Regions from separate parts of the Peribacillus sp. NJ11 genome, predicted to be linked through region 1. Evidence: riboswitches for the same ligand, from Rfam matches in the RefSeq annotation. Region 1 holds a riboswitch; the other holds the start of a gene.

The links. Region 1 has a riboswitch for ZMP and ZTP ahead of QUF86_RS11210 (phosphoglycerate dehydrogenase). Riboswitches for the same ligand answer to the same signal wherever they lie in the genome.
Positions count from the first base shown of each region.
Region 2: it holds a riboswitch for ZMP and ZTP, as region 1 does, so the genes downstream of both, QUF86_RS16555 (glutamate/serine transporter AimA) here and QUF86_RS11210 (phosphoglycerate dehydrogenase) in region 1, are expected to answer to the same signal.

Region 1 is NZ_JAUCFO010000001.1:2,254,481-2,264,224, forward strand. It holds gene QUF86_RS11170 (cache domain-containing sensor histidine kinase) at 1-232, opposite strand, end outside; gene blaOXA (class D beta-lactamase) at 632-1,423, opposite strand; gene QUF86_RS11180 (alpha/beta hydrolase) at 1,640-2,302, shown strand; gene QUF86_RS11185 (iron chaperone) at 2,377-2,763, shown strand; gene QUF86_RS11190 (PTS sugar transporter subunit IIA) at 2,850-3,341, shown strand; gene QUF86_RS11195 (hypothetical protein) at 3,482-4,060, opposite strand; gene QUF86_RS11200 (VOC family protein) at 4,718-5,134, shown strand; gene QUF86_RS11205 (GNAT family N-acetyltransferase) at 5,204-5,719, opposite strand; ZMP/ZTP riboswitch at 6,128-6,206, shown strand; gene QUF86_RS11210 (phosphoglycerate dehydrogenase) at 6,345-7,544, shown strand; gene QUF86_RS11215 (hypothetical protein) at 7,816-7,983, opposite strand; gene QUF86_RS11220 (hypothetical protein) at 7,980-8,141, opposite strand; gene QUF86_RS11225 (hypothetical protein) at 8,592-9,074, opposite strand; gene QUF86_RS11230 (FixH family protein) at 9,291-9,744, opposite strand, start outside.
Region 2 is NZ_JAUCFO010000001.1:3,342,858-3,352,601, forward strand. It holds partial or broken gene QUF86_RS16520 (acetyl-CoA carboxylase carboxyltransferase subunit alpha) at 1-550, opposite strand, end outside; gene accD (acetyl-CoA carboxylase, carboxyltransferase subunit beta) at 547-1,374, opposite strand; gene QUF86_RS16530 (MFS transporter) at 2,221-3,465, shown strand; gene QUF86_RS16535 (fumarylacetoacetate hydrolase family protein) at 4,173-4,802, shown strand; gene QUF86_RS16540 (carbon-nitrogen family hydrolase) at 4,959-5,756, opposite strand; gene QUF86_RS16545 (MFS transporter) at 5,772-6,683, opposite strand; gene QUF86_RS16550 (hypothetical protein) at 7,036-7,209, shown strand; ZMP/ZTP riboswitch at 7,823-7,901, shown strand; gene QUF86_RS16555 (glutamate/serine transporter AimA) at 7,958-9,550, shown strand.

The DNA of each region.
Region 1 (9,744 bases):
AAATCCGGAATAAATCGGGATTTCGATATAATAGATAGGGAAGGTTAATCATGTCATCAAAGTATTGCTCCAGTTCTTCAGCGTTATTCTGAAGTTGTTCTTGGCTATTTTCAAGCTCATGTCTCTCCACACTATTTTTTGTATAGCTGTAAATCAGAAACACTGATAGAAAATACGGTAAGATGATAAAAAGAAGTAACATTAACAATAAGCGACTTTGAATGGTTTTCACAGAAGGTGCCCCTTTCGCTAAAGGCCCATTATTTATTTCATGCAGAGTTTATATAAACGTTACAAACAAATAATCCTTAGCTCCATTTTATTATGATGCAGTTTTTTTGCTTTATTTAGTCAGTCTTGAATACTATTTTAAAACTATATCAAATAAACACGTATCGTCAACAAGGCATAAACACGTGATGCGCATTAAGAACATGGAACAAAAAACTATTCGATATAAAAAAACGGGAAATTCATAATTTCTCATTTTTCAAAAATGGAAGAAGGAAGAGTATAAATGATTACGACTATAGGAGCTTGTCTAGAGGAGTTTTGAATGTGTGTGCTGACAAATCAGGTGAAGTTTCATAAACTAAAAACGCATGCCCGAATTAAGAGCATGCGTGAACTATTATTCTTTTATGATATCCAACTCTTTCAGGGTATCCAGTGTAATCGTTTTGGCTTTACTTCCGCTGCCATCCAAGTTGGTGGCGAAGGCCCATTTACCTTTGTCCGTTTCGATGTAACCCACATACCAGCCCAATCCCATATCGGAAAGGCGTGTACCGGTTTTTCCATGGAGGACATATGAGTCTGCTTCTTCATTGATCATGATTCTCTTAACGGTTCTCATATGCTGCTTATCGATAGGCAGTTTTTCCTCTACAAGGTTTTCGATGAACTGGACTTGTTCCCGGGCAGAAATCTTTATGCTGCTGTCCAGCCAGAACTGATCGATCCCACCGGAGATATCATGATTGCCGTAATCGATTAGTTTCACATATTGCTGCATGTTTTCCGCCCCGATATCGCGGGCCATTGCTTGATAATACCAGATCACAGAATGCCTCATGGCTGAAGCCAGCGTATGGTCCCTGTTCCAATCTTCAAATTCCCGGATTACGCCATCCCAGCGCTTCACTTCATATTCATCGCTCACCGCTTTTGTCTGTAAGCCGATTAATGCATTCGCCACTTTGAATGTCGATTCTGGAGTGTAGCGTACTTTACTTCGCTGTTTGTTATAGATAAATACTTTATCATTTTTTAAGTTTTGGAGAACCATCGTACCTTCCGCACCATCGAAAGACTCCCCGATATCCATTTCTTTCACCTTTTGATCGTTTGCACTTGCATGAATCGAGCCCATGGAACCAGTGACTAGCAGGACAAGAATGAAACATAACGCTTTGATTTTCATTACACACTCTCCTTTAAGGCATGGATTGATCGATCATCAGAAATACAGAGTAATTCCCAAAAAATAGGTTGATAGCTAAAGTATACCTATTCCCGGTAAAAAACGAAACCTTATTCTTGGATTCTATCTAGATGTATCAATCAAGGAGGAATGCAGCGGGTAGCTAATGAATATATAGAGCAAACGATAGAATGGATTCAATGGGAGGAATCTATCATGAAGGTTAACCAAGGAAAAATAAATAGTAATGAAAAAGAAATTACATACACGCATATTGAAAATGGAAGCCCAGCCGTTTGTTTTATGTTTTCTGGTGCGGGTTACACGTATGAGAAGCCGCTATTTTATTATTCGACAATGATCATGCTTCAAACTCAGTATGATGTCGTGCATGTTCATTACTCTTACGACCAGGATATATTCAAGCATCCGTTGGTAGATATTACAAAAGTGATAGTTAATGATATTAATCCCGTCATAACTGAAGTTCTTCAAAATCATGAATATCAAGAAACTGTATTTTTGGGCAAATCACTTGGTACCATACCAATCATCAACGGAATTATGAAAAGTGAGCAGTTTATGAATTCCAAGATGATTTTGCTTACGCCACTATTGAAGTTCGATTCGATTTTTGAAGGGTTATTAAGCAGCCACCATTCAGTACATATAATAATAGGAGAAAAAGATCATCATTATATTCCAGGTAAAATTCAAATGATTGAAACAAAAACGAATATAAGTATGGATAAAGTCCCCTATGCTAATCATTCTTTGAATAGTGAACCTTTGAATACTTCAAGGTCGATTACCATGCTAGAAGGTGTAATGAAAAGAATGGAAGAGTTCTTAAAAAATGACTCTCTTAATATAGGTTAGCGAGCTAACGGGTGCTCGGGGAGGGAAATGTTATAATAAGTGTATTGTAGTTTGGATTGATGGAAGGAGAAATCATGGAAGGAACCAATACATTTCATTCAATTGATGAATACATTATACAATTTCCCGAAGAAGTTCAGGAGATATTAAAAACGTTAAGAAAAGTCATAAAGGATGCAGCACCGGCTGCAGAAGAAAAGATCAGTTATCAAATGCCCACTTTTGTTTTAAACGGAAATCTGGTGCATTTCGCTGCCTATAAAAAACATATTGGATTCTATCCAACTCCAAACGCGATCTCTGCTTTTGAACATGCTTTATCTGAATACAAATGTTCAAAAGGGGCCGTTCAGTTTCCACTTAACAAACCAATTCCTTATGAAATAATAACCAAGATGGTTACATTTAGAGTGGAAGAGAATAAGAAGAAAGCAGAAGGCAAATTGAAAAAGAAAAAATAATTTCGACTATTATCAGAATTTACAAAACACTAAATGTAAGCTGTAAGAAGCTTAAAATCAACTGGAAAGAGAAAGGAAGGAATAATATGTTTAAAAAATTATTCGGTAACAAAGAAAAAGTGGAACAACTGCTTGCTCCTATAAATGGACAAGTAATAAATATTGAAGATGTTCCGGATCCGGTATTTTCCGGTAAGATGATGGGGGACGGAATAGCGATTCTTCCTGAGGAGGGGCTGGTTGTTTCTCCTATTGATGCAGAAGTGATCCAGGTTTTTCATACTAAACATGCTTTGGGCCTTCGCACGAAGCATGGCATTGAATTGTTAATTCATATTGGATTAGAAACAGTGAACCTGAAAGGCGAGGGATTCGAAGTCCATGTCACAGAAGGGCAAAGGGTAAAAGCAGGGGACAAGCTTGTTACATTTGATATTGAATTTCTAAAATCCAAAGCTCCAAGCATCGTAACTCCGATTGTTGTCACGAATGGCGACCTGGTTGAAAAAATAGAAAAAACAGATAGTACACAAGCAAATATTAAGGAAACACAGATTATGAGTGTTTATTTGAAGTGAAATAGAACGTCAAGTGCCTTCTATATTAGAAACTTCTAAACAAGAAAAACAGTCCTTGCTGGCGAATGCTGGCAAGGATGTTTTTACTATAAACCCATCACATACAGCTGCAAGACTTCAGCTTCACTTAGCACAGTGAACTATTCCAAGTGCACATACCCCAAATCACTACTAAAAGATTTAAGATCGTTAATTAACTGGTTAATATTTTGGCTTGGACCGCTATCATATAGAGCATTTCTAAATTTTAAGAACTTAGTCCCCTTTTCTATTAAACTATTCAATAGCACATTTTCAGGGAATCTTAGTGTGGATATCTTAGGCATATCATTCCATTCCTTGCTAGCGAAACCATGGTTCCATGTAAATGATATATAGGGATTTTTTTTCATTAGCCTTTTCATTTGCCAATCCATAGAGCGTTCTGAATAGTCGCAGCTGCCAATACCGGTATTTAAACAATCATACATTGCCTGTAAAATTGAAAGCCAAATACCATCAACATCATCCCAATCATAAAAGCTCGAGAGAAATTGATCTTGATAAGATATAATGACTGTGCCGTATAAGGAAGTTCCTTTTGAAGTAAATAACTTTTGATTTCCCAGTTGCTTGGCGCTTGAGTGATGGATTGGGATAAAATCTCCGTTAGCTAATAAATGTTTATTAATAATTGCATCATAACTATTTTTTGATATATATGTTTGAATGGTAACCATCTATGAACCACCTATCCCATAAGGTAATGTTGTCGTTTCCCATCTGTTTTTGACCTGTGCTAGATTTGTAAAACGTGGATTGCTCTACTTGCATAATAGGTGGTGCTTCGAGCGTTTGTTTAGCTATCGGAGAACGAAATGATTGGGCTGAATCCTGGTAAAATAACTGAAAGCAAAACCAGTAAAGAAAATGTTCCGGATACTTTATGTTTTAATACTATTTTTCATAAGCTTACCTCCTTGAAATAATTATTTAATTTTAGTAAAACATGGAATTATAAAGTTATTATTTCAAAAAAGAAAAGATGTGTTTTAGTTATGAAACCCAAATTGAACATCTGGTATACGAATGCAAAAGGGCGGCAGTCTGCTAATTTTTATGCGCAAATGCTACCACCATCCAATGTTGAAGCAACAAGGGAAGAGGCAAATACTCCTTGAAAATTTCATAAGGTAAACTCTCAGGTTGTTTTAAAATTGAATTATCCTGTTTAATATTTGAAATTCACTTTTAAGTAGGTGAATTATGGATGTTCCCAGTGGCTAAGGTTGTATCTGTTCAATTTGAATGCAATGACTGCTGCAAGCAGGAAAATCGAAAAGTGCAGCGAATAGTAGGTGAATGAACATAAAATAAATCAAGCGAGGGTGAATTTGATGGGAGTTCAAGCAGAAAAGATCTTTGTAAACTTGCCTGTTAAAGATTTGGATGCCTCAATGGAATTTTTCACAAAGGTCGGCTTTGAATTTAACGAGCAAATGACCAATGAAAATGCAACGTGCATGGTTATCAGTGAGTCTATATATGTCATGTTATTGGTGGAAGATTACTTTAAAACGTTTACCAAGAAGGATATCCCGGATCCAGCAACAACTACGGAAGCCATCGTGGCCCTATCGGTTAAAAGTAAGGAAGAAGTGGATGAGGTCGTGAATAGGGCACTGGATGCCGGCGGAAAGCCTTTTAATGAAGCAATTGATCATGGTTTCATGTACGGTTGGAGCTTTAAGGATATCGACGGTCATTCTTGGGAAGTGTTTTACATGGACGAAAGCGGATTTAATCAAAATTAAATCAAATGAAAGACACAATCCTTCACTTAGGATTGTGTCTTTTTTTGAAGTTCGGTGCCGTAGGTTTATTCATAACAATACCGGGCTAATATCCTTCCATTCATAAACCAATAGATTTATTTCAGCGCCAGCGATTTTGATTTTTTCGGTTTTAAGCAATTCAGCACCAAATGCCTCATAGAAGTATCGAGATTTATTATCTTCAAGCACCTCAACGAGAATGGTCTTGAATCCAAGTTCTTCAAATTTAAAAAATAACTCTTTGATAAGTTTCTTTCCTATTCCCATTCTTTGAAAATTTTCGAGGATATAAATTGCAGTTAAATCACCCGAATCCTCAGCCTTATTCGTTTCCCTTTTCCCTCCACTTATAAATCCTACTATTTTTCCCTCGTTATTCTCTGCTACATAAATATGATTCCCTTCACTGGATATATTCTTTATCCATAAATCTTTCCTTTTCTCATAAGACAGATTATCTAGAAAATCACTTGGCATTATATTTTCATAAGTGGTTCTCCAGCAATCCACATGGACTATTGCAATACCTTCAGCATCAGCAAGCGTTGCCTCTCTTACTAACATATTAATTCCCCCTAATTATCTTTTAGTTTGCTATACTTTCTATATTTTACTAATATTATCCATTTTACAACAAAGCTGTCCGAGATAGTCCAAGAATATCAACAGCCACTTTCGACAGTGCCTTTTTCCAACGATTAATTTCGTCGATATATTCCTAATTTCGGAGATAAAACGATAGAATTCGTCGATATATTCCTAATTTCGGAGATAAAACGATAGAATTCGTCGATATATCTAATTTCGGAGATAAAACGATAGAATTCGTCGATATATTCCTAATTTCGGGAGATAAAACGATAGAATTCGTCGATATATTTCTGGTGAGTTGTGACTTCTGCAAAAAAAGAGATAAATCTTTAAAATGATATTGAAGATTGCTGAATAATTTGATAAAATAAAATAAATGAAAAGACTATGTGCAACTGGCGAAACACGGATAACCGTGAGGGAACACATAGTGTCGTAGCCGTTCGCCTGGGCAGAGGTAAGGGATTTTATCCCTTGCCTCTTTCTGTGTATTTACAGAGGATAGTAAAGGTTTAGAGAATGCAGATTTTCATGGTTTCAAAATTTTGTCATTATTTTGAAACTTCAAAACTATCATAACCAAAAAGGAGCAAACAAAATGAGCACAGTACTTTTAGAAAAAGTCAAAACGATCAAAGCGTTAAATAATATTGCCGAAAGCGGGTTAAATGTATTCAACAAAGGCGATTTTAAAGTCGACAATGACAGTGAAAACCCTGATGCAATCGTACTTCGCAGCTTTAACATGCATACTATGGAATTCGGCGATCAGTTAAAAGCAATCGCAAGGGCAGGTGCAGGAGTCAATAATATTCCGGTCGACAAATGCACAGAGCAAGGAATCGTTGTTTTCAATACACCTGGAGCTAACGCAAACGCTGTAAAAGAAATGGTGCTAACGTCATTAATGGCTTCATCTCGTAACCTGTTTGCCGGTGTGGCCTGGACAAAGACGCTGGAAGGCGAAGGAGAACAAATTCCAAAGCTTGTAGAAGCAGGAAAGAAACAATTCGTTGGTAAAGAAATCAAGGGAAAAACTCTTGGCGTAATCGGTTTAGGAGCGATCGGTGCACTTGTAGCGAATGATGCCCTGGATTTGGACATGGATGTCATTGGGTTTGACCCGTTCATCTCTGTTGATACAGCTTGGAACTTGTCCCGCAATGTACAACGCGCCATGACAATTGAACAATTGTTTGCAGAATCTGATTACATTACAGTACACGTTCCATTAACTGATGACACTAAAGGAATGTTTAACCAAGAAACATTTGGCATCATGAAGCCTGGTGTACATATCTTGAACTTCTCACGCGGCGAGCTAGTGAATGAAGCGGATATGGAAGCGGCACTTGAAAGCGGAAAAGTAGGCAGGTTCATTACAGACTTCCCGAATGAAAACGTGTTGAAAATGAATAATGTCATTCCAATTCCGCATCTTGGTGCCTCTACACTAGAATCAGAGGAAAACTGTGCCATCATGGCAGCTCGTCAGTTGAAGACCTTTTTAGAAACAGGGAACATCAAGAACTCTGTGAATTTCCCGAATACTGACATTCCTTATACAGGAAATCGTCGTGTGGCAACTTTCCACGAAAACGTTCCTAACATGGTTGGGCAAATCACACTGGCTGTATCTGGCTTTAATTTGAACATCGCTGACATGGTTAACAGAAGCCGTGGGGGATATGCGTATACGATCATCGACATTGACGGTGAAGTAAACGGCGATATCATTCCTGGTTTGGAAGCAAAAATCAAACAAATCGAAGGTATCGTCACAACTCGTATTATCTAATTGGTACCGGAAGATAGATGATAAATAGTGAAAGCCTCAATTCCTTTAAGGAGTTGGGGCTTTTTTTAGGCTTTGTTAATGTTTTTGAACAAAAAAAGCCACTTATTGTGGTGATATCATATTAAACTGACTCACGTGTTGAGAACCTAGGGATTACAACGAACTCAGCCTGGCACGGGTTATGCCAAGCAGCTCGATACAGTCAGTTGAAGTCAAAACTTCTTCCATCACGAATTGCTTAAGATCGAACTTCTCCAAGATTAAAAATCTGTCATGGTTTCACTTCCGTTTCTTCTTCATAATGTACAAACAACATCAAGTAGATTGCGAATAGAAGATGCAAATAAAGTGGAATATTCTTATCGTTTTGAATGACAACAAATATGAAAATTCCATATAGCAAAATTGGAATGGTTAAAAGGATTCTGAGCTTAGTCACATGTCATCCTCCCATTTATCCTCAAATATTAATACATCAAGCATTTGAGCCACTTGAAAATCCTTTTCTGCAATTGCTTTTATTAAACTTGTACAATTATTTTCCCTAAGAACATCTGCTAATAATTGTAAATCCATTGTCATTACAGTTGGTTTCATAGTTTTACCCTCCTAATTTACCAAATATTCTGTCAGTTCCGTTATTACAATAGTATGAAGTACAGAGAAAATGCTGTCAATCAATATTCCATCTGTACTCATTTTGAGTTAATGGATTCAAAAGTTATCTACCAAAATCACTATCTCATATATTAATCTGCTTAGTTAGATAGTCACTGGTGTGTCTCCTTGCTTCCGTTCACTTCAGCGCATCGCCTTTTCCGTTTGGGAAAGGGTTTATTTTTTGCCTTCTTTTGTAGGCATCAGGATTACATCAAAATGTAATATCATGATGGGAAACATTTGAAAAGATGACGTATCAGAAAATAATCCCTAAATTCTCAACCAACCTGTCAGTTCAATAAGGCTTTTGGTAATTTGCTATAGTAAAGAATCGTCCCTAGGAAATACAGAGACGATTCACACCCTTTCTACACAGAAAGGATTACCCTATATTGTTCTTCCCCAAAAATTCTGATACTGATGAAGGATATTCGATGTTAAAAAAGCTCCAACAGGAGGTAATTGCTCGGTATAGGTATTACCACTAACAGGAAATTCATTCAGAGCTATATCAGTAGTGGCAATCCATGATCCAGACTCACCTGCTTGTAAAGAGGGAGGCTTCATAAGAAAACGTCCGCGTAAAATAAAATGTCGAACTCTAATCTGGAAATCATCAATAATGGTTAAGTTGCCAGAGAATGTGGCATAAGGTGAATCGAATGTGAGTTGTTTGGTGCTTTCATTCCAAAAGCCACTAATCGGAATAGGTGTACCACGAAAATTAGCCGTACCACTTACTCTATTATCTGTAATGGAGTTAATGTTAAGTGTTCCCCAAATAATCGTTCTGCCAGCTATTGAAGAGTGGATACCCCATACAGATGGGAATGGAAAGCTAACCGAAGCAGTTCCCTGTGAAGTTACCAATGCTATGCCCTCCCTTAAAGTTTGTTTATGTTCTGAGGAAGCTCCCTTGTTTATAGGAACAATCCAGTATATGCGGCACGAGCAGAATAATCCAATAAATAAAGGTGAAGCATTACATACCCTGCCTGTAAATACATTCTCTCCGAACCACCGTGGTAAACAAATATCCATAAAAAATCCGGTCTTCAAATGAAAACCGGATTTCAAATAAATTTATTAATGATGATGTTCATGACTTTCTTCTTGTTTTTGGCTCCCTTTTTGCAAGAATTTCAATTCACTTTCAGACAGTTTTCCTACGATAAACTGTTTTTGAGGCATAATGATTGAACCATCGTTACTAGCATGTACTTTTATATAGTATAGGCCATCACTATCAAAGTTTTTACGTAAAGTATAAGTACCGTTTCCCTCTTCCTCAGCTTGTTCCATACTATATTTGAGAGAGCCATCTTGTTTCCATATCTGAAAATGAACATAATCTGCGTTTTCAACCTTTTTACCACCTTGAGTAAGAACAGCCTTTATCGTCTCCTGTGTATTAGCTGAAAAGGATGCTGGTATAATTATTTCAGCTTCAAGTGGTGTTTCTTCTTTGTATAGATTAGTGACATCCTTTTCAAGTGAACACGCACTTAACAATAGGCTGAAAATAAAGATTAAAGAAATA
Region 2 (9,744 bases), 1.1 Mb from region 1:
ACTCCAAAGCCAGCCATTTCACGAAGGTTGCGGGCAATAGCTTCAGATTGTCCACGTTCTTCTGCTTCACGACCTGGGAAGGCTCCAGACGTATTAATAAATGTTACGATAGGTCTATTGAACTTATTGGCTTGTTGCATAATTCTTAGAGCTTTTCTGTAGCCTTCAGGTTGCGACATGCCAAAACGACGATGGATATTGTCTTTTGTATTTTTCCCTTTTTGATTTCCTATTACAGTAATAGGCATTCCCTCAAGGTAGCTATTCCTGAAACCATAGCAGGGTCATCCCCAAAAAGTCTGTCACCATGAAGTTCAAGAAAGTCTTCAAAAATATGATGGATGAAATCTAAAGTAGTAGGGCGTTGTTGAATTCTAGATAGTTTAATTTTATCCCAAACTTCCATATTCTCATAAATGTGATTTTTGATTTCATTGGCTTTTTGCTCAAGATTATTTAATACTTCGGAAAGGTCAAGATTATGATTTGCTGACATCTCTTTCAGTTCGGCAATATGGTTTTCTAGTTTTTTTAATTCTTGAAAATTCATCGTTCAAGGCACTCCCTGAAATTTAGATGATGGATTTTTAAAATGGTTGTAATTGATTGTCTTAATGCACTTCTATTTACAACCATATCCAGTTGACCGTGTTCTAATAAAAATTCAGAGGTTTGGAAATTTTCCGGGAGTTCTTCTCTTATAGTCTGTTCAATTATGCGTCTACCTGCAAAGCCAATTAAAGCTTGTGGTTCGGCAATATTGATATCGCCTAATGAAGCGAAACTAGCAGAAACGCCCCCCGTTGTAGGATTCGTCAAAACGGATACGAAAAGAATTTTTTCATAGTTTAGTTTATCTAAAGCACCACTCGTTTTCGCCATCTGCATAAGGCTAAGAATCCCTTCTTGCATCCGAGCTCCACCGCTTGCTGAAAATATTATTAATGGTTTTCGGGTTTTTAATGATTCTTCAATGGATCTTGTGATTTTTTCACCCACTGCTGAGCCCATGCTACCCATACGGAAGCGAGAATCCATGATACAAATTACAACCGGATAGCCGCCTATGGAAGCTTCCCCAGTAATGACCCCATCATATAATGAAGTCTTTTTCTTATCAGAAACTAATTTATCTTTATATTCAGGGAAGTATAACGGGTCAACGGAAGTTAAACATTTATTGAATTCCGAAAAAGAATTACTATCTGTAATCATTGAAATGCGGTCATAAGCTGTTACGGGGTAGTGATATTGGCACTTAGGACAAACATTCAAATTCATTTTCATAAGAGAGTGATCATACGTTTCCCCACACGATTTACAAGTAAAAGAGTCCGATTCGATATTTTCTCTCTTTATTGGATACACCTTCATCAATCCTCCTATAACAAGTTACGCTCCCATTTATGTAAAAAAAGGAGCGCGATATTTTTATAAAACTTTTTAAAATCATAGTAATTGTAGAGAATGAAACTTTATTGTCGGTCCTTCATTATGATTTTACTTTTCCTGTATTAATACATTTACTGGGAGGAGGAAAAAGGTATGAATGAATCAGAAACACAGGGTTATATTGACGGGAATTACATAGGCTTGTACTTATAAAAGTATTAAAGACTTCTTTCTCTTTCTGAAAAGAGGATAGAGGTATCATATGCAATTACTAAAGTAAAGGAATGGGTTACGAAGTTCATTACAATTAAATGGACATATGTACCTAGGTGTCATGAGGGGGAAAATCATATAATTGGAATAAACTCCTATCGTGTGATTCACTATATATGAATCGTAGGGATTAAAATCCCAGGAATTATCACCGCACCAAAAATAATCGTACATTTTGCTCCAAAAGTGGGTAAAACTAAAAAGATGGTATGTAGTATGTCTAATTTTCAAGATAAAGTTGTCTTTATTACGCCTCCAGAGGCAATGGAGAAGCCGCATCAAAGGAGCTTGCATCTAAGGGTGCGAAGCTGGTATCGGTAGCTCGTCGCGAAGTTTGTTTAGAAAACTACAAAAAGAAATTCTGAATTATGGCGGTCACGCTGTTTATAATGTGATGGATGTCACCTAATTTGAATAAATCGAAGAGCCCTATGTGGCATCCAGTGCTTGAATTAGATTAATTGGGGGTTTCATGTATGAGAGCGGTATGTGCTCACGCTGCATTGATTTTGTTTGTGGGGAGGTTGAGGTTTAGACGGGAGGCGATACATAAAGATGAATAAACAAGAAAGCGGTTATAGATGGGTGGTATTTGGCACCGTTTTATTTGCTTACTTTTTAATTGTGAGCCAAAGAACGGCTCCTGGTCTGATTACCGATCAATTGATGAAGGATTTTCATGTTTCCGCCTCTACCATAGGTCTTATGAGCGGCATTCAATTTTTAGCTTATGCAGGATTACAAATACCGGTTGGTCTTTTATCAGACAGATATGGCCCCAATCGATTTCTTATTATCGGCACACTCCTTAATGGGCTGGGAAGCCTAATATACAGCCTTTCTCCCAATGAATATATATTGATTTTCTCCCGGTTATTAGTTGGAATTGGAGATGCCACCATTTTTGTCAACTTGGTTTTAATATTAAGCCAATGGTTTAAGGCACAGGAATTTGTAAAATTATTAGGCCTGGTTGCCATGGTTGCGAGCCTTGGTTCGTTATCAGCTACCGTTCCTTTTTCCATGTGGATTTCATTCGCTGGTTGGAGAACCCCATTCCTTAGCATAGGAATTATTTTAGTGCTTTCATCATATCTTCTGTATGTCGTTCTTGTATCGAAACCAAAACAACTATTTAAAGATGATTCCAAAGCCAAGGAAGTTCTAATTAAAGAACGGGAAGGTGTTTGGACGATTCTACGCCGAATATTTTCTACCCGTCAAGCCTGGGCCACTTTCTTTTGCCACTTTGGAGTGGTTGGCACATATATAGGATTCATCGGTTCGTGGGGAGTTCCCTATGGAATTCATGTGTTTGAAATGTCTCGTTCAGGGGCAAGCCAGCTTATTATGTATGGTCTTTTTGGAGCCATCATAGGAGGCCCTTTAATTAGCTGGATTACAAGCCGGATGGGTTCTATCAAAAAAGTCTACACCTTTATCCATCTAATTGTCTTATGCAGTTGGAGTGGGTTGTTCTTCTCCGGCGTAAAACCTCCATTTATAATGGTGGTGGTTTTACTATTTATCATAGGTTTTGGAAATGGAGCTAGCTCTTTGACTTTTGCAGTGGTACGGGAATCATTTCCTATTCAACAAGTAGGTGTTGTTTCAGGATTTGCCAATATGGGTGGATTCTTAAGTGCCGTTTTGTTGCCTAGTGTTTTCGGAAATGTACTGGATCTATTTCCTCGGCATTCTATAGATGTGGGCTATCATTATGGCTTTCTCATTCCTGTCATATTTTCTTTGATGGGATTGTTAGGTGTCATTTTGATCAAAGAGAAAAAAACGTTTTAATATATATAACAGTTATAAAGGTCCGAATTGTAAACGTCCAAGTTCTAAAAAGTAAGTTTGTTATAAAATTACCAGATATAGTTTCCTTTACATAGTTAAAACAATATGTAAGGAGACTATGTCCTTTTCACTTATAACAAACGAGTTAGCTATATAGAACTTATCAAAATACTATAAACAAACTGGGAGAGATAAATGCACTTGATGCCTATTCAACAGATAGTGAATTGCAAAAATATCATCTTACAGTTGATATACATGTAATGGTGGTTAAATATTTTAAAAAGTACTTTCCTAGTGACATAATACGAGTTTCAAAAACAGAGGCTTTTCCAAAATAAAGTTCCTGTATTGAGTAGGATTATCGAAATTGAAAGTAAAGTAAAGTAAAGTAAAGTAACAACGACTCGTTAGGAAGTATGTGATCTTTTAGAGAATCACTGTTCATACGTGTGCTGGGTTTGTGAAGAATTAATAGTAAGGAAGGTTGAACTTGGCCAATCTAGCACACTTAATAATTATGAAATCGTTTGAGATTGAATTTTATGCGAAAAAACTATTAATATTAAAAAAGTAGTTAAAGAAAAAACAAGGGCGTTAGTTCCATTTACTATTGAATCATTACAAAGTAAGATTTAATAAAAAAGAAATCTGAAATTTTTGGTAACAAAAATTTTATTCTTTAAAAGAAAAGAGTGGGTTTAATAATGAAAGACATTAAAAATATCTATTGTGTAGGTCGAAATTATGCTTTGCATGCAAAAGAATTAAATAATGAAGTACCAACTTCCCCTTTTTTATTTTCAAAACCAACTCATTCGTTAGTTGAAGCGAATGGTCAGTCAATTACGTTGCCGAGTAATCAGGGTTCCATTCACTATGAAACAGAACTTGTCCTTCATATCGCAAAACCGTACGAAACAGGAATGAAAGTAGATGAAATAGTAGATGCCATAGCCCTTGGTTTGGATTTAACACTTAGAGATGTTCAAGCACAGTTAAAGCAAAAACAGCATCCTTGGCTTTTGGCTAAAGGATTTAAAAATTCGGCTGTTGTAAGTGATTTCATTCCGTTTCAAGGTGTCGAAGCATGTAAACAATTAGATTTTTCCCTTTTTAAAAACGGAGAGCGTGTACAAGTCGGAAATATTAAGGACTTACTTTTTGATTTGCAAACAATTATAGATTTTACAGCAGAGCATTTTGGGCTTGGGAAAGGAGATATTATTTTTACTGGTACTCCTAGTGGCGTCGGTCCTCTTGCAGATCAAGACAAGCTTTCACTAAACTGGGGTGGAAAGGAAATTGGATCCTGTTCTGTCACACTACATCCATGATAAAGAGTAGTCATTTCCTTTTCTTATGCAACTATCGGGACAGTAGTTGCATAAGAAAATAAAAATTATCAATGGATTTTACGTGAAACATATGCTTTGTTGAATTAAACGTAAAAGCTACTCCTAAAGATTGGTATCTCTGGAGTAGCTCCTATTTTATAACTTTCTATACTTTTCTGGTACTCTGGAATCGAATATGGGAACATCTTTTCTTATTTGGGGTACTTTCTCTAAATTTAAAGTTGCCTTTAATTCACCAACTTCTTGATCCAATTTTTGAACAATGTCTCCCCATGGATCTACAATTTGTGAGCAACCTGCAAATTCCACCCCTAGCTTTGTCCCCGCCACATTTGATGCAACAACATACATTTGGTTCTCAATTGCGCGCGCACGAAGTAACGTATTCCAATGTGTTTCCCTTGCAAGTGGCCATTCTGCGACGATATGTAACACTTGAATACCTTGTAATGCTAAGTCACGAATAATTTCTGGGAATCGTAAATCGTAACAAATAATAACCCCCATCTTCACACCTTCAAGTTCAAATATTTCAACTTGATTATGGCCGCCCGTTAAAAACTTAGGTTCATCTAACATCGGAACAAGGTGCATCTTGTCATATGTGTGAACAATCACACCCATTCGATTTACTATAATCGCACGATTAAAGATATCTTTACCTTCTAATACGGCAATCGAGCCACCCACCAAGTTTACATTAAACTTCTTAGCCAGTGATTGTAAAAATTCAATGGATTGCTTTCCATCCACTTTGCAGATTTCTTTCAATTCCTCCAACGCATAGCCCGTAGACCACATTTCAGGAAGTACAACAACATCTACATCATCACTATAGTTAGCTTCTAACCAGCGTTCAATGATTTTCCTATTCTCTACAGGATTTCCAACCACTAAATCCATTTGAAATACTAAATAATTCAAATCGGTCACTCCTCTTAATAGTATTTAGTTTAGTAATGATGTATCTGGTTTCACAAACAACCATAATATAGCTGCAATAAACACAGGGATTACAGTTACTCCTAATGTGATATTCCAACCAAAGTTTTCTGCTAACCAACCACATAATAACGGTGATACAAAAGCTCCTAGATTTCCCCACAAGTTCATCCAACCTGAAACGGAACCTGAAAAGTTTCTCCCTAAGTCTGTAGCGGAAGCCCAAGAACACACTACTGTAAATCCTAGTGAACCCAAGCATAATGATAACCATAAAACATTCATATAAGGAGATAATGTCATAACGGCAAGGTACATTGAAATAATAAATACTATTAAACCTGATATAGCTAAAGAGGATCTTGATATTTGCTTTGAAAAACCTTTACGTACTAAGTAGTCGGAAAGAATACCACCAGTCATTACTGTTATCAGTATTGCTAACCAAGGTAGGCTTGCAGCAAGTCCCATTTTACTTAATGAGAATCCTCGATCTTCCAGTAGATATGTAGGTAACCAAACTAAAAAGAAAGTGATAATATACAAAACAACGAAATATTGCAATCCTAACGCCCAAAATCGATAGCTTTTCAGAAAAGTACTCCAAGGGGCTCTAACTTTAGCATTATCAACAATTTCTCTGTCTTCTAGAATATATTCTTTTTCTTGTTCATTCACAAGTTTATGAATTTCAGGATAGTCTCGGGCTATAACATACCATACACCTGCAATGATTATTCCTATTAATCCAAAAATATAAAATACAGCTTGCCAACCAAAATATTGATAGATATAAACCGTGACGATAGGGGCGATAACTGGTCCAAAATATGAACCTGCCAATAATGCACTGGATGCTCTGGCTTTTTCATCACTTCTAAACCAGTTTGTATTAAATACGTCATTAGCTGGAAACATCGGTCCTTCACCTATCCAAGTAAGAATCAGACCGATACAATAGACCGTGAGATTTAACTAAACCCGTCAAACCCGTAAATACTGACCACCATACTAGAGAAAAAGCGATCATTTTTCTAGGACCAAATTTTTCTGCCATAAGTCTTGCCGGAATTTGAACTAACGCCTAACCTAAAGAGATTAATGATGCAAGCATACCAAAATTTATAATCATAATTTGTAGAAAAATGTCGTTATTTACGAATATCTTATCTCCATTTCTGAGATATTATTATATTGTATTCACTTTAACACATTGAAGTGGTAATGCAACGTTTATGTCGGTGCTCAACTTAGTGAGTGGGGAAAATAAATGAGTGTAATCGTCGAGAAGAAACGAGTGGAAAGCTATACTCATATGGAAGATGTAATGTTGGTTGGGAAAATCCAAAATGGTGATGAAGATGCACTGGACTTTTTAATCAAAAAATACAGATGTGTCCTCCAAACTAATGCATTTGAGGTATTTTTTAAGGGGTGGGGATAAAGTAGACGTCTTTCAGGAGGGTATGTTTGAACATTCTCCGATCCCTTACTTGTAGAATCATGTTTGAGGCTGGTTGTATAACAAGCGAAGCTTTGGCACTACATGGAGGACTAGGGGTACTGGGTAATTCCTTTAGCTTTTTATTAATAATATCCAAAATTTAATTTATTCAGATTAACCTAATCAATGAAAAGCCAGGAAGGCACATTTTACATAGCACTTGCTTCTATTAGTATATTTGGAAATCCAATCTACGTTCATCACTCTAGCTATGCCGAGTGTGTTTCATGTGCATGGCTTTTTTTTGAGGAAGAAAAGAACAGTTTATGTAAATGTTGTTGGATATAATTTGTAAAATATGAACGGTTTATTTTGCGAATATAAGCTCTTAAAGATTTTTAAGTATAATGTTAAAGAGAGATGATTTTATTGATGTAGCGTGTGTTCCGGAAATCGAATGTTTGTTTTTTGGACTTTAATTTACCTAATTTTTTCAAATTAAAATGAATATTGATAGGGAATTACGAAAAATAAATAAGAATATATATAAAATATAAATATTTTTCAAGTGTTGTGAAATTTAAAATAATCCTATATACTATAAAAAAACTATTTTCCTATATGTAACTGGCGCAACATGGAGAACCATGGGGGAGCATATAGAGTATAAGCCGCGCGCCTGGGCAAACACTTGATCTATAAATAGATCAAGTGTTTTTTATTTTCCTAGGAAGAGGTGTAGGTAGAGATGAGTAATATGCATAGAAAGATGGGGACTTTTGCTTTAACTATGACAGGTATTGGTTCTATTATCGGCTCAGGTTGGTTGTTCGGAGCGTGGAAAGCCGCCCAGATTGCTGGGCCAGCAGCTATTTTTTCTTGGATTATCGGTATGGTTGTAATTTTATCTATTGCATTATCTTACGCAGAGCTTGGGGCAATGTTTCCTGAAGCTGGAGGAATGGTTAAGTATCCTCAATATTCGCATGGTTCTTTTATTGGATTTTTAGCTGCGTGGGCGAACTGGATTTCGATCGCTTCGACTATTACCGTTGAGGCCATTGCTTCGGTACAATATATGAGTACGTGGCCTTGGGAATGGGCCAGATGGTCTCATTCCTTAGTTGATAACAATATCTTAACGACCAAAGGATTATTCATAGCTTCTTTACTATTATTGTTCTATTTCTTCGTCAACTATTGGACAGTTAACCTTTTTGCTAAGGCAAATTCATTTATTACTATTTTTAAATTAATTGTTCCAGGTGTAATGGCAGGATCGTTATTTTTTGCTGGATTTCATGGTGAAAACTTTACAAGTTCTCAAGGAATCGCACCATATGGTTGGGCAAGCGTTTTAACAGCAGTAGCTACTTCTGGTATCGTGTTTGCGTTTAACGGATTTCAAAGTCCCGTTAATATGGCAGGAGAAGCGAAGTCGCCGAATAAGTCTATACCAATTGCTGTTATTGGGTCTATTTTAATTGCAGGTTTTATATACGTTATTTTACAAGTTGTTTTTATCGGTGCTGTCGATCCGTCTATGATTGTGAACGGATGGAGTCAACTGAATTTTAATTCACCTTTTGCAGATTTGGCAATTGCTCTTAGCCTTAACTGGTTAGCGATTGTATTGTATGTAGATGCGTTTGTATCACCATCTGGTACAGGTGCCACTTATACAGCTACAACTTCGCGAATGCTTTATGGAATGCAGAAAAATGGGTACTTACCGAATATCTTTGGTACATTACATCCACTATATGGTGTTCCTCGTCCAGCGATGTTATTAAACTTAGGCGTATGTTTTATCTTTTTATTTTTATTCCGCGGATGGGGCGTACTTGCTGAAGTGATTTCAGTTGCTACACTTATTTCGTACATCATGGGGCCAGTTGCATTGACAACATTAAGACGTACAGCTTCTCATTTTAATCGTCCATTTCACTTAAAAGGCGCTTCTATTATTGCTCCTTGTGGATTTGTTTTTGCATCGCTGACTTTATACTGGGCGCGTTGGCCATTAACAGGAGAAGTCGTTTTCATCATTGCCATTGGACTACCTATTTACTTTTATTATCAAGCTAAAAATAAATGGAATGGATTCAAAAAACAATTTTTATCAGGTGTTTGGATGCTTCTTTACTTAGGTTGTATGATTTTGATTTCTTATATTGGAAGTGAGAAGTTCGGCGGAAAAAATATTCTTACATTTGGCTGGGATATGGTGGTCATCGCATGTCTGGCACTCTGCTTCTATTGGTGGGGAGTTAAGAGCGGGATTAAAACAGAATACTTGGCTGAGGCTGAAAAAATCAACAAAGAATTTATTAATAAATAACTCTTAGTGTAGACACAGCTATATGAGTAAAAAGAAAACATGGTTACTTTATGACCATGTTTTTTTATTTATTAAAAAGTGTTCGCAAATTGGAACACCTGACAATATTAATGAAAAATTTAAACTTTTACCACACGTTTATAACCAACCTCTCTGGATAATGGATTGGCAGGAAGTACAAACATTTCATCTCC